Xanthobacter dioxanivorans: one gene and its partners. Each later gene encodes a partner of the first gene's protein in a complex. Links are inferred from orthologs where the notes say so. Each region holds a gene or a part of one and is shown in the gene's direction. Other genes may lie near its edges.

Region 1 (3,893 bases):
CCGCTGGCGGCTCGACCCCTCGAGCGTGGAGCCCCGCGGTGAGCGCCGAAGATGCGCTCGATGCGGCGGCCGTCCGGCGACCTGCTCCGAAGGTCCGCAAGGGACGATCGGGGGAATCGGGCGGACGTGTACCGTGGCCGGGGGGAGGCGACCGCCTCCGCATCCGGTCCGATCCTTCATCGAGGAACGGGCAGCCGAGGGCATGGATTTTTCTCCGCACGACAGGCGCGTTCTGCGCGCCCCCGTGTGCCCCGACGCCGCGGGTCGCAGCGACACGACCCGGCGCACCCGCTCCTCCTCTTCTTCCTCACGTCATCACATCCGGCGCCCGAGCGGCTGCCCGGCGGCTTCCGAGCGAAGCGTGCCTGGCTGTCCGTCGCGGACGATTGCCCGCGGCGCCGCGAAGAGAGAATTCCATGGCCAACAAGATGCTTATCGATGCGACCCATCCGGAGGAGACCCGGGTGGTGGTCGTGCGCGGGAACCGGGTCGAAGAGTTCGACTATGAGTCCGCGTCCCGCAAGCAGCTGCGGGGAAACATCTATCTCGCGAAGGTGACGCGAGTGGAGCCGTCGCTGCAGGCGGCGTTCATCGAATATGGCGGCAACCGCCACGGCTTCCTCGCCTTCAGCGAGATCCATCCCGACTATTACCAGATCCCGGTCGCCGACCGCCTCGCCTTGATCGAGGAGGAGGAGCGCGCTGCCCGCCTCGCCGAGGACGAGGTCGAGGTGAAGGAGCGTCGCCGCGAGCGCGGCCGGTCCCGCCGCTCGAACCACGATCACAGCGTGAGCGAAGCTGTCGAGGAAGCCGAGGTCGTCGCCGAGGCGGCCAAGGTCGAGGCGGCGGATGTCGACGTCGCGGAAGTCAACGTGACGGAAGCCAACTCGGCGGAAGTCGTTTCGGCGCCGGTCGATGTCGCGCCGGTTGAGGTCGCGAATATCGATGCGCCGGCCTCCTTCGAGGCGCCCGGGCCCGCTGCCGAGCCCGCCGTCCCCGTGCCGGAGCATCACGCTCCGTCGAGCGTCACCGACCTGCTGTCCGCCGCCGAGGCGGTGGAAGCCTCCGCCGAGCTGAAGGAAGCTGCGGCCGAGGCCGAGTTCGGCACCCCGCTGCCGGCGCCGCAGGAGCAGCACGTGGCCGACGACGAGGCCACCCGCCGCTGGGAGGCCCCCGAAGGCGAGACCCATCCTGCCCCCGTTCTCGAAGGCGATGACGAGGCCCCCTCCCAGGCCCGCAGCCGGAAGCACGACGACGATGAGGACGAGGATGAGGACGACGGCGACGTCGACCAGATCGACGAGGACGAGGAGATCGAGCATCTCGGCGCCGACGAGGACGCCCTGGAAGAGGTGCCCGAGCGCGCGCCGCAGCGCCGCGCCCGCTCCTACAAGATCCAGGAGGTCATCCGCCGCCGCCAGGTGATGCTGGTGCAGGTGGTGAAGGAGGAGCGCGGCAACAAGGGCGCCGCCCTGACCACCTACCTGTCGCTCGCCGGCCGCTATTCCGTGCTGATGCCCAATACCGCCCGCGGCGGCGGCATCTCCCGCAAGATCACCAATGCGGTGGACCGCAAGCGCCTGAAGGACGTGGTGCAGGATCTGGAGGTGCCGGAGGGGATGGGCATCATCCTGCGTACCGCCGGCGCCAACCGCACCAAGGTGGAGATCAAGCGCGACTTCGAATATCTCCTGCGCCTGTGGGAGACGGTGCGCGAGCTCACCCTCTCCTCCGCCGCGCCGAACCTTGTCTATGAGGAGGGCTCGCTGATCAAGCGGGCCATCCGCGACCTCTATAACAAGGACATCGACGACATCCAGGTGGCCGGCGAGGAAGGCTACAAGGAGGCCAAGGACTTCATGCGCATGCTCATGCCGAGCCATGCCAAGATGGTCCTGCCCTATCGCGAGCCCCAGCCCATCTTCGCCCGCTACGGCGTGGAGCAGCAGCTCGACGCCATGTTCTCGCCGGTGGTGCAGCTGAAGAGCGGCGGCTACATCGTCATCAACCCGACGGAAGCCCTGGTCTCCATCGACGTGAACTCCGGGCGCGCCACCCGCGAGCACCATATCGAGGACACCGCCCTCAAGACCAACGTGGAAGCCGCCGAGGAGATCGCCCGGCAGCTGCGCCTGCGCGACCTTGCCGGCCTCATCGTCGTCGATTTCATCGACATGGAGGAGAAGCGCAACAACCGGGCGGTGGAGCGCAAGCTCAAGGATTGCCTGAAGAACGACCGGGCGCGCATCCAGATCGGCCGCATCTCCCATTTCGGCCTGCTGGAGATGTCGCGCCAGCGCATCCGCACCGGCGTGCTGGAGAGCTCCATCGAGGTGTGCCCGCACTGCGGCGGCACCGGCCACGTGCGCTCCGCCGCCTCCGTCTCGCTCCAGCTGCTGCGCGCGCTGGAGGAGCAGTTGCTGCGCTCGCAGACCCACAACCTCATCGCCCGCACCCGCACCGAGGTGGCGCTCTATGTGCTCAACCAGAAGCGCGCCCACCTGCGCGAGCTGGAGGAGCGCTTCAGCGTCACCCTGTCCATCATCGCCGACGAGAGCGTGACCGGGCATCAGCCGTTCATCATCGAGAAGGGCGAGCCGGCCGTGCCCGCCCCCGCCGCCCCGCGCCTCTCCACCGTGGTGCAGCCCGATTCCATCCTCCCCGACGAGGACTATCTCGAGGAGGAGGATGAGGAAGGCGTCGAGGAGCCGGCCGAGGCCGAAGCCGATGTCGAAAGTGAGGCCGGGGCTGAGCCCTCCGGCGAGCGCACCGACGAGAACGGCCGCCGCCGCCGCCGCCGCCGCCGCCGGCGGGGCGACCGCAAGGAGGGCCGCGAGCCCGGCGCCGAGGGCGAGGATGAGGAAGATGCCTCGGCCGAAGCCGAGGCCGAGGACGGTGAGGCCGAGGATGACGACCGCTCCGAGGAGGAGCGCGCCGCTGACGCCGAGCGCAGCGACGAGGAAAACGCCGAGCGTCGCCGTCGTCGCCGTGGCCGTCGCGGCGGTCGCCGCAACCGGCGCGAGCGTGACGGCGACGCCCCGCTGGCCGCCGGCGAAGGTGACGAGCCGGGCGAGGGCGACGAGGAGGGCGAGGACGCAGTCGGGGCATCCGTGCCGGTTTCCGATGCGGACGCCGCGGAGCTTTTTACCGCCGGGACTCCCGCTGAGGAGAATCCCGCCGGGGAGATTTCCGCCTCGGAGGCACCCGCTCGCCGGCGTACCCCGGCATTCGTGACGCAGCCGGTCGCCGCGCCGCTTCCGGTGGAAGCTGCGCCCGTGCCCGCCGCAACCGAGAAGCCGGCCGAGGATGAAGCCGCCGTGGCGCCAAAGCCGCGCCGCCGCTCCACGGTGCGCGAGAAGGCGCCGGCGATCCTCTCGTCCGAGGCCGCCGTCGTTCCCGCTCCGGCGGAGCCCTCGGCCGCACCGGCGCCTGCGGCTGAGGCCACGGACGCTTCCGTCTCCGCCAGCGGGGAGGCGCCCGCGCCTTCAGGTCAGGAAGCTGGAACCCGGGAACCGGCGCCCCAGGACACGGCGCCCCAGGACTCGGTGGCCCGGGACTCGGAGGCCCAGGAGTTGGCCAACCGGGAGCCCCTCATCCCGGTTCCCGCCGCCCCGGCGGCGGATGAGCCGCCGGCCAAGCCGAAGTCCGGCTGGTGGCAGCGCAAGCTGTTCGGCGGCTGATCGGTCCTGCCGTTTCAAGATCCAGCGCCTCCCGGTCTCCGGGGGGCGCTTTTTCTTTGCCGCGCGGGCGGGGCGGTCCGTAACGGCGGGGAAGAGCGCAGGGGGGAGGCGGCCCACCGGGGCCGTGTGCGCCGGGATCGCCTCCCGCCGCACGCCTCCGGCTCCCGGGCGGGCATGACGGCCCGACCTGAACGACAGGCCATCGCGTTGCCG
Region 2 (2,898 bases), 600 kb from region 1 along the record:
CCCTTGCGCCGCCCCTGGCGCCGATGGTCCCACCTTCACCCGCGACCGCGATAGGGCGCAACCCCGGTGTCGGGCAGCCATGTGCCCTCGGGCAGCCTGCCGGTCTGCCAGAACACGTCGATTGGGATGCCGCCGCGCGGGTACCAGTAGCCGGCCATCCGCAGGAAGCGCGGTTCCAGGAGCGATACCAGGCGCTTGGCGATGGCGATGGTGCAATCCTCGTGGAACGCGCCATGGTTGCGGAAGCCGGCGAGATACAGCTTCAGCGACTTGGATTCCACCAAGAAGCGATCCGGCACGTAGTCGATCACCAGATGGGCGAAGTCCGGCTGGCCGGTCACCGGGCACAGGGAGGTGAATTCCGGGCAGGTGAAGCGCGCCACATAGTCCGCGTCCGGATGCGGGTTGGGCACCCGGTCGAGCACCGCCTCCTCGGGGGACGTGGGCCAGGCGGTCTTTTCGCCGAGCTGGAGCGGGCGATCGGTCATGCGCAATCCTTCGGGCCGGGAGCGGCGGGCATAGCGGCGGAGGGGGCAATGTTCAACCGCCGTCCGGCCGTTTTGCGGCAACGGCGCGCACAGGGGCCTTCGCATGGGGCTGGGATCGCGCTAGAAGCGGCGCGCCGGGGGGGCGAGCGCCTTCCGGTTCCCGGGAGCGGGCCGGGGCAGGGGCAATGCGTGTCCTTCTCAGCCCCCCGCCACGGGCGACGAAGCACGCAAGGAGCCTTCATGACCGCCATCGTGGACATCATCGGACGCGAGATCCTGGACAGCCGCGGCAATCCCACCGTCGAGGTGGACGTGGTGCTGGAAGACGGCTCCCTCGGCCGGGCCGCCGTGCCTTCGGGCGCGTCCACGGGCGCCCACGAGGCCGTGGAGCTGCGCGACGGCGACAAGGGCCGCTACCTGGGCAAGGGCGTGTCCAAGGCGGTGGACGCGGTCAACGGCGAGATCTTCGAGGCCATCGGCGGCTTCGAGGCCGAGGAGCAGGCGCACATCGACGCCAGCCTCCTCGCCCTCGACGGCACGCCGAACAAGGCCCGCCTCGGCGCCAATGCCATCCTCGGCGTGTCGCTGGCGGTCGCCAAGGCGGCGGCGCAGGCCAAGGGCCTGCCCCTCTACCGCTATGTGGGCGGCGTCAATGCCCGCGTGCTGCCGGTGCCGATGATGAACATCGTCAACGGCGGCGCCCACGCGGACAATCCCATCGACTTCCAGGAATTCATGATCCTGCCCGCCGGCGCCTCCTCCTTCGCCGAAGGGCTGCGCTGGGGCGCGGAGATCTTCCACACCCTGAAGAGCGGGCTGAAGAGCGCCGGCCACAACACCAATGTGGGCGACGAGGGCGGTTTCGCCCCCAACCTCGCCTCCGCCGAGGCGGCCCTGGACTTCGTCATGGGCGCCATCGACAAGGCCGGCTTCAAGCCGGGCCACGACGTGTTCATCGGCCTCGACTGCGCCTCGACCGAGTTCTTCAAGAACGGCGTCTATCAGTATGAGGGCGAGGGCACCTCGCGCGATATCGAGTCGCAGGTGGCGTATCTGGCCGAGCTGGTGGCCCGCTATCCCATCGTCACCATCGAGGACGGCATGGCCGAGGACGACTGGGTCGGCTGGAAGCTGCTCACCGACACCATCGGTGGCAAGTGCCAGCTGGTGGGCGACGACCTGTTCGTCACCAATGTGGAGCGCCTCTCCCGCGGCATCCGCGAGGGCGTGGGCAACGCCATCCTGGTGAAGGTGAACCAGATCGGCTCCCTCACCGAGACGCTGGACGCGGTGGAAATGGCCCACAAGGCGGGCTATCGCGCCGTCATGTCCCACCGCTCGGGCGAGACGGAGGATTCCACCATCGCCGACCTCGCGGTGGCCACCAATTGCGGGCAGATCAAGACCGGCTCGCTCGCCCGTTCCGACCGCACCTCCAAGTACAACCAGCTGCTGCGCATCGAGCAGGAGCTGGGCGGGGCGGCCCGCTACGCCGGCAAGGCCGCGCTCAAGGCGCTGGCCTGAGGCTCGACGCCCCGCCCGCCATCGGGTGAGGAGGCACGGCGTGGACAGGTGCTGCCGCTGCTGTGCCCGTGGTCGGCTTTCGCGCCCGTCCTCTTTTTCCCGACCGTCATCCCCCGGCTCGTCCGGGGGATCCACCCGGGCCCGAAACCGGTGCGGCCGGCAGGGCAGGGTTCCGGTGCAGACGCCCCCGGGCGTCAGCGCCGGTCGGGAGGGGGCGGACGTATCGCAGGCGTGGATGCCCCGGACACGCCGGGGCACGATGGCGGCTTGAACATCCCCACTGCCTTCGCCCCGTCTCCCCCTCCGGGCGGAAACGCCCGCGCACCGCGCGAGATGGCGGACATCGGGCGGGTATCGTCACGCCTCCCGGCTCACCGCCACCGGGTCGCTGGCCGGGAAGCTCTCCTCCAGCGCCTCGTCGAGGCGGTCGCTGAGCTCGCGCTTTTCCGCCGCCACATCCGCCGCGTGCTTCAGGGCCACGATCTGGGTCAGCAGCGTGTCGCGCCGCTGCGCCAGCTCGGCGATGGAGCGGCCGGCGGCCTCCGCCTTCACGCCGTCCACCAGGGCGCGCTGGAGCGCCTCGGTCATCTCCGGCGTGCCGAGGTCGGCCCACCAGGTCTCGATGGCCGGCAGCAGGTGATGCAGGAAATGGCCGAGCCCACCCTCGCCGCCGCCGAGGTGGAAGGTCATGTGCGAGCCCATCAGCGCCCAGCGCAGGCCCGGCCCCTCGGAGACGGCCGCATCCACGTCCGCCACCGAGACCACGCCCTCGGCCACCAGGTGGATGGCCTCGCGCCACAGGGCCGCCTGGAGGCGGTTGGCCACGTGGCCCTTCACTTCCTTGTGGATCTCGATGGGGTGCTTGCCCATGGCCCGGTAGAAGGCC
Region 3 (2,972 bases), 3.5 Mb from region 1 along the record:
ATTCGCGCCGCGGGCTGCTGAAGCTCGTCTCGCAGCGCCGCAGCCTTCTCGACTACCTGAAGAAGAAGGACGAGGGGCGCTACAAGTCCCTCATCGAGCGTCTCGGCATCCGCCGCTGACGCCACAGCCGACGCCCGCCCCGGAAGGGCCGGCGTCGCGCGCGCCTTCAAGGGCGCGCTCGCGCAGCGGGCATGGGGCCTGCTGCGGGTCCGCGAACGAAGGACGAGCCATGGCAGGATCGCCGGACGCAACCGTCGGAGCCGCCTCGTGAAGGCACGGCTCCGCGCGGCGCGTCCGGCCGTCTTGCTCATGGCCTGTCCTGTTCGCGCCACATAAAGAAAGAGCAGGACTCATGTTCGACATTCATCGCGAAGAGCTGGACTGGGGTGGCCGCACCCTCACCCTCGAAACCGGCAAGATGGCCCGCCAGGCGGACGGCTCCGTGCTCGCCACCTACGGCGACACCAAGGTGCTCGCCACCGTCGTCTCCGCCCGCGAGCCCAAGCCCGGCCAGGACTTCTTCCCCCTGACCGTGAACTACCAGGAAAAGACCTACGCCGCCGGCCGCATCCCCGGCGGCTACTTCAAGCGCGAGGGCCGTCCGTCCGAGAAGGAGACGCTGGTCTCCCGCCTCATCGACCGCCCCATCCGCCCCCTGTTCCCCGACGGCTACAAGTGCGACACCCAGGTGATCATCACCGTGCTGGCGCATGACCTGGAGAACGACCCGGACGTGGTCGCCATGGTTGCCGCCTCGGCCGCCCTCACCCTCTCCGGCGTGCCCTTCATGGGCCCGGTGGGCGCCGCCCGCGTCGGCTTCATCGACAATGAATACGTGCTCAACCCCACCGTGGACGAGGTGAAGGAGAGCTCGCTCGAGCTCGTCGTCGCCGGCACGGGCGACGCCGTCCTCATGGTGGAATCCGAAGCGAAGGAGCTGCCCGAGGAGATCATGCTGGGCGCGGTGATGTTCGGCCACCGGCATTTCCAGCCGGTGATCGAGGCCATCATCAAGCTCGCCGAGAAGGCCGCCAAGGAGCCGCGCAACTTCCAGCCGGCGGACGTCTCCGAAGTGGAGTCCAAGGTCCGCGAGATCGCCGAGAGCGACCTGCGCGCCGCCTACAAGATCAAGCAGAAGCAGTCCCGCTACGAGGCGGTCGGCGCTGCCAAGTCCAAGGTGAAGAAGTATTACGAGGAGCTGGCACTCGGCGGCACCAAGGTGCCCACCGCCCAGGTCGTCTCCGACGTGCTCAAGGCGCTCGAAGCCAAGATCGTGCGCTGGAACATCCTCGACGAGGGCATCCGCATCGACGGCCGCGACGTGCGCACCGTGCGCCCCATCGTGTCCGAGGTCGGCATCCTGCCCCGCGCCCACGGCTCCGCCCTGTTCACCCGCGGCGAGACACAGGCCCTGGTGGTGGCGACGCTGGGCACCGGCGAGGACGAGCAGTTCATCGACAGCCTGGAAGGCACCTACAAGGAGCACTTCCTGCTGCACTACAACTTCCCGCCCTTCTCCGTGGGCGAGACCGGTCGCATGGGCTCGCCCGGCCGCCGCGAGATCGGCCACGGCAAGCTCGCCTGGCGCGCCATCCACCCCATGCTGCCGGCCAAGCACGAGTTCCCCTACACCCTGCGCGTGGTGTCGGAGATCCTCGAGTCCAACGGCTCGTCCTCCATGGCCACCGTCTGCGGCACCTCGCTGGCGCTGATGGATGCGGGCGTGCCGCTGCGCCGCCCGGTGGCGGGCATCGCCATGGGCCTCATCCTGGAAGGTGAGAAGTTCGCGGTGCTCTCCGACATCCTCGGCGACGAGGACCATCTCGGCGACATGGACTTCAAAGTGGCCGGCACCGAGCAGGGCGTGACCTCGCTCCAGATGGACATCAAGATCGCCGGCATCACCGAGGAGATCATGAAGGTCGCCCTCACCCAGGCGAAGGACGGCCGCGTCCACATCCTCGGCGAGATGGCGAAGGCCCTGACCACGGCCCGCGCGGAACTCGGCGAGCACGCCCCGCGCATCGAGGTGATGAAGATCGCCGTGGACAAGATCCGCGAAGTGATCGGCTCCGGCGGCAAGGTGATCCGCGAGATCGTCGAGAAGACCGGCGCCAAGATCAACATCGAGGACGACGGCACCATCAAGATCGCCTCCGCCTCCGGCGACGCGATCAAGGCCGCCATCAACTGGATCAAGTCCATCGCTTCCGAGCCGGAAGTGGGCCAGATCTACGAGGGCACGGTGGTGAAGGTGGTGGACTTCGGCGCCTTCGTGAACTTCTTCGGCTCCAAGGACGGCCTCGTCCACGTGTCGCAGATGGCCAACGAGCGCGTGGCCAAGCCCTCCGACGTGGTCAAGGAAGGCGACAAGGTCAAGGTGAAGCTCATGGGCTTCGACGAGCGCGGCAAGACCCGCCTGTCCATGAAGGTGGTGGACCAGACCACCGGCGAGGACCTCGAAGCCAAGGCCAAGGCCGAGCGCGAAGCCGGCGGCAGGACCTCCTCCGAAGGCGAGGCCGGCGCGGCGGAGTGATCCGCACGCGGCTTGGAGCACTGAAATGCGAAAGGGCGGCCGCAGGGCCGCCCTTTTTCGTTTGCCGCATCCGGTTCGGCCCCGGGCCGGCTGCGGCCTGGATCCCCCGGACGCGCGGGCTTAACCAATGGCCCATGAGCAAGCTCACGGGCCATTGGCATAAGCCCGCCTTACCGCACGATGATGTTCTTGAACTGCCAGGGATCTTCCAGGTCGAGATCCTCGGGGAACAGCTTCTGGCGGCCGGTCAGGGGCGTCCAGTCGGTGTAGGTGCCGATCACCGGGCCGAGATAAGGCAGCTGCACCTCGAGGCAGCGGCGGAAGTCCATCTCGTCGGCCTCGACGATGCCCGCGTTCGGATTCTCCAGCGCCCACACCATGCCGGCGAGCACGGCGGAGGTCACCTGCAGGCCGGTGGCGTTCTGGTAGGGGGCGA

Evidence for each region. The genes of interacting proteins can lie anywhere in the genome.
Region 2: the proteins of EZH22_RS23010 (region 1) and eno are in contact, whole or in part, in a solved structure (PDB 2FYM), measured with the Escherichia coli proteins. The link is inferred for Xanthobacter dioxanivorans from one-to-one orthologs.
Region 3: the proteins of EZH22_RS23010 (region 1) and pnp are in contact, whole or in part, in a cryo-EM structure (PDB 9QH0), measured with the Escherichia coli proteins. The link is inferred for Xanthobacter dioxanivorans from one-to-one orthologs.

Annotation. Positions count from the first base shown.
Region 1 is NZ_CP063362.1:4,932,883-4,936,775, reverse strand. What follows is about bases 55-3,880. They hold EZH22_RS23010 (Rne/Rng family ribonuclease), read left to right. Parts: upstream 55-416; coding sequence 417-3,680; downstream 3,681-3,880. UniProt on the Escherichia coli protein: Endoribonuclease that plays a central role in RNA processing and decay. Required for the maturation of 5S and 16S rRNAs and the majority of tRNAs. Also involved in the degradation of most mRNAs.
Region 2 is NZ_CP063362.1:4,334,208-4,337,105, forward strand. What follows is about bases 40-2,870. They hold eno (phosphopyruvate hydratase), read left to right. Parts: upstream 40-728; coding sequence 729-2,012; downstream 2,013-2,870. Other genes in these bases: queF (preQ(1) synthase), read right to left, coding at 40-488; EZH22_RS20195 (3-hydroxyacyl-CoA dehydrogenase NAD-binding domain-containing protein), read right to left, coding at 2,370-2,870. In the rest of the region: more of queF, read right to left, coding at 36-39; more of EZH22_RS20195, read right to left, coding at 2,871-2,898. UniProt on the Escherichia coli protein: Catalyzes the reversible conversion of 2-phosphoglycerate (2-PG) into phosphoenolpyruvate (PEP). It is essential for the degradation of carbohydrates via glycolysis.
Region 3 is NZ_CP063362.1:1,416,282-1,419,253, forward strand. Bases 40-2,944 are described here. They hold pnp (polyribonucleotide nucleotidyltransferase), read left to right. Parts: upstream 40-352; coding sequence 353-2,536; downstream 2,537-2,944. Other genes in these bases: rpsO (30S ribosomal protein S15), read left to right, coding at 40-119. Also shown: more of rpsO, read left to right, coding at 1-39. UniProt on the Escherichia coli protein: Involved in mRNA degradation. Catalyzes the phosphorolysis of single-stranded polyribonucleotides processively in the 3'- to 5'-direction. Also involved, along with RNase II, in tRNA processing.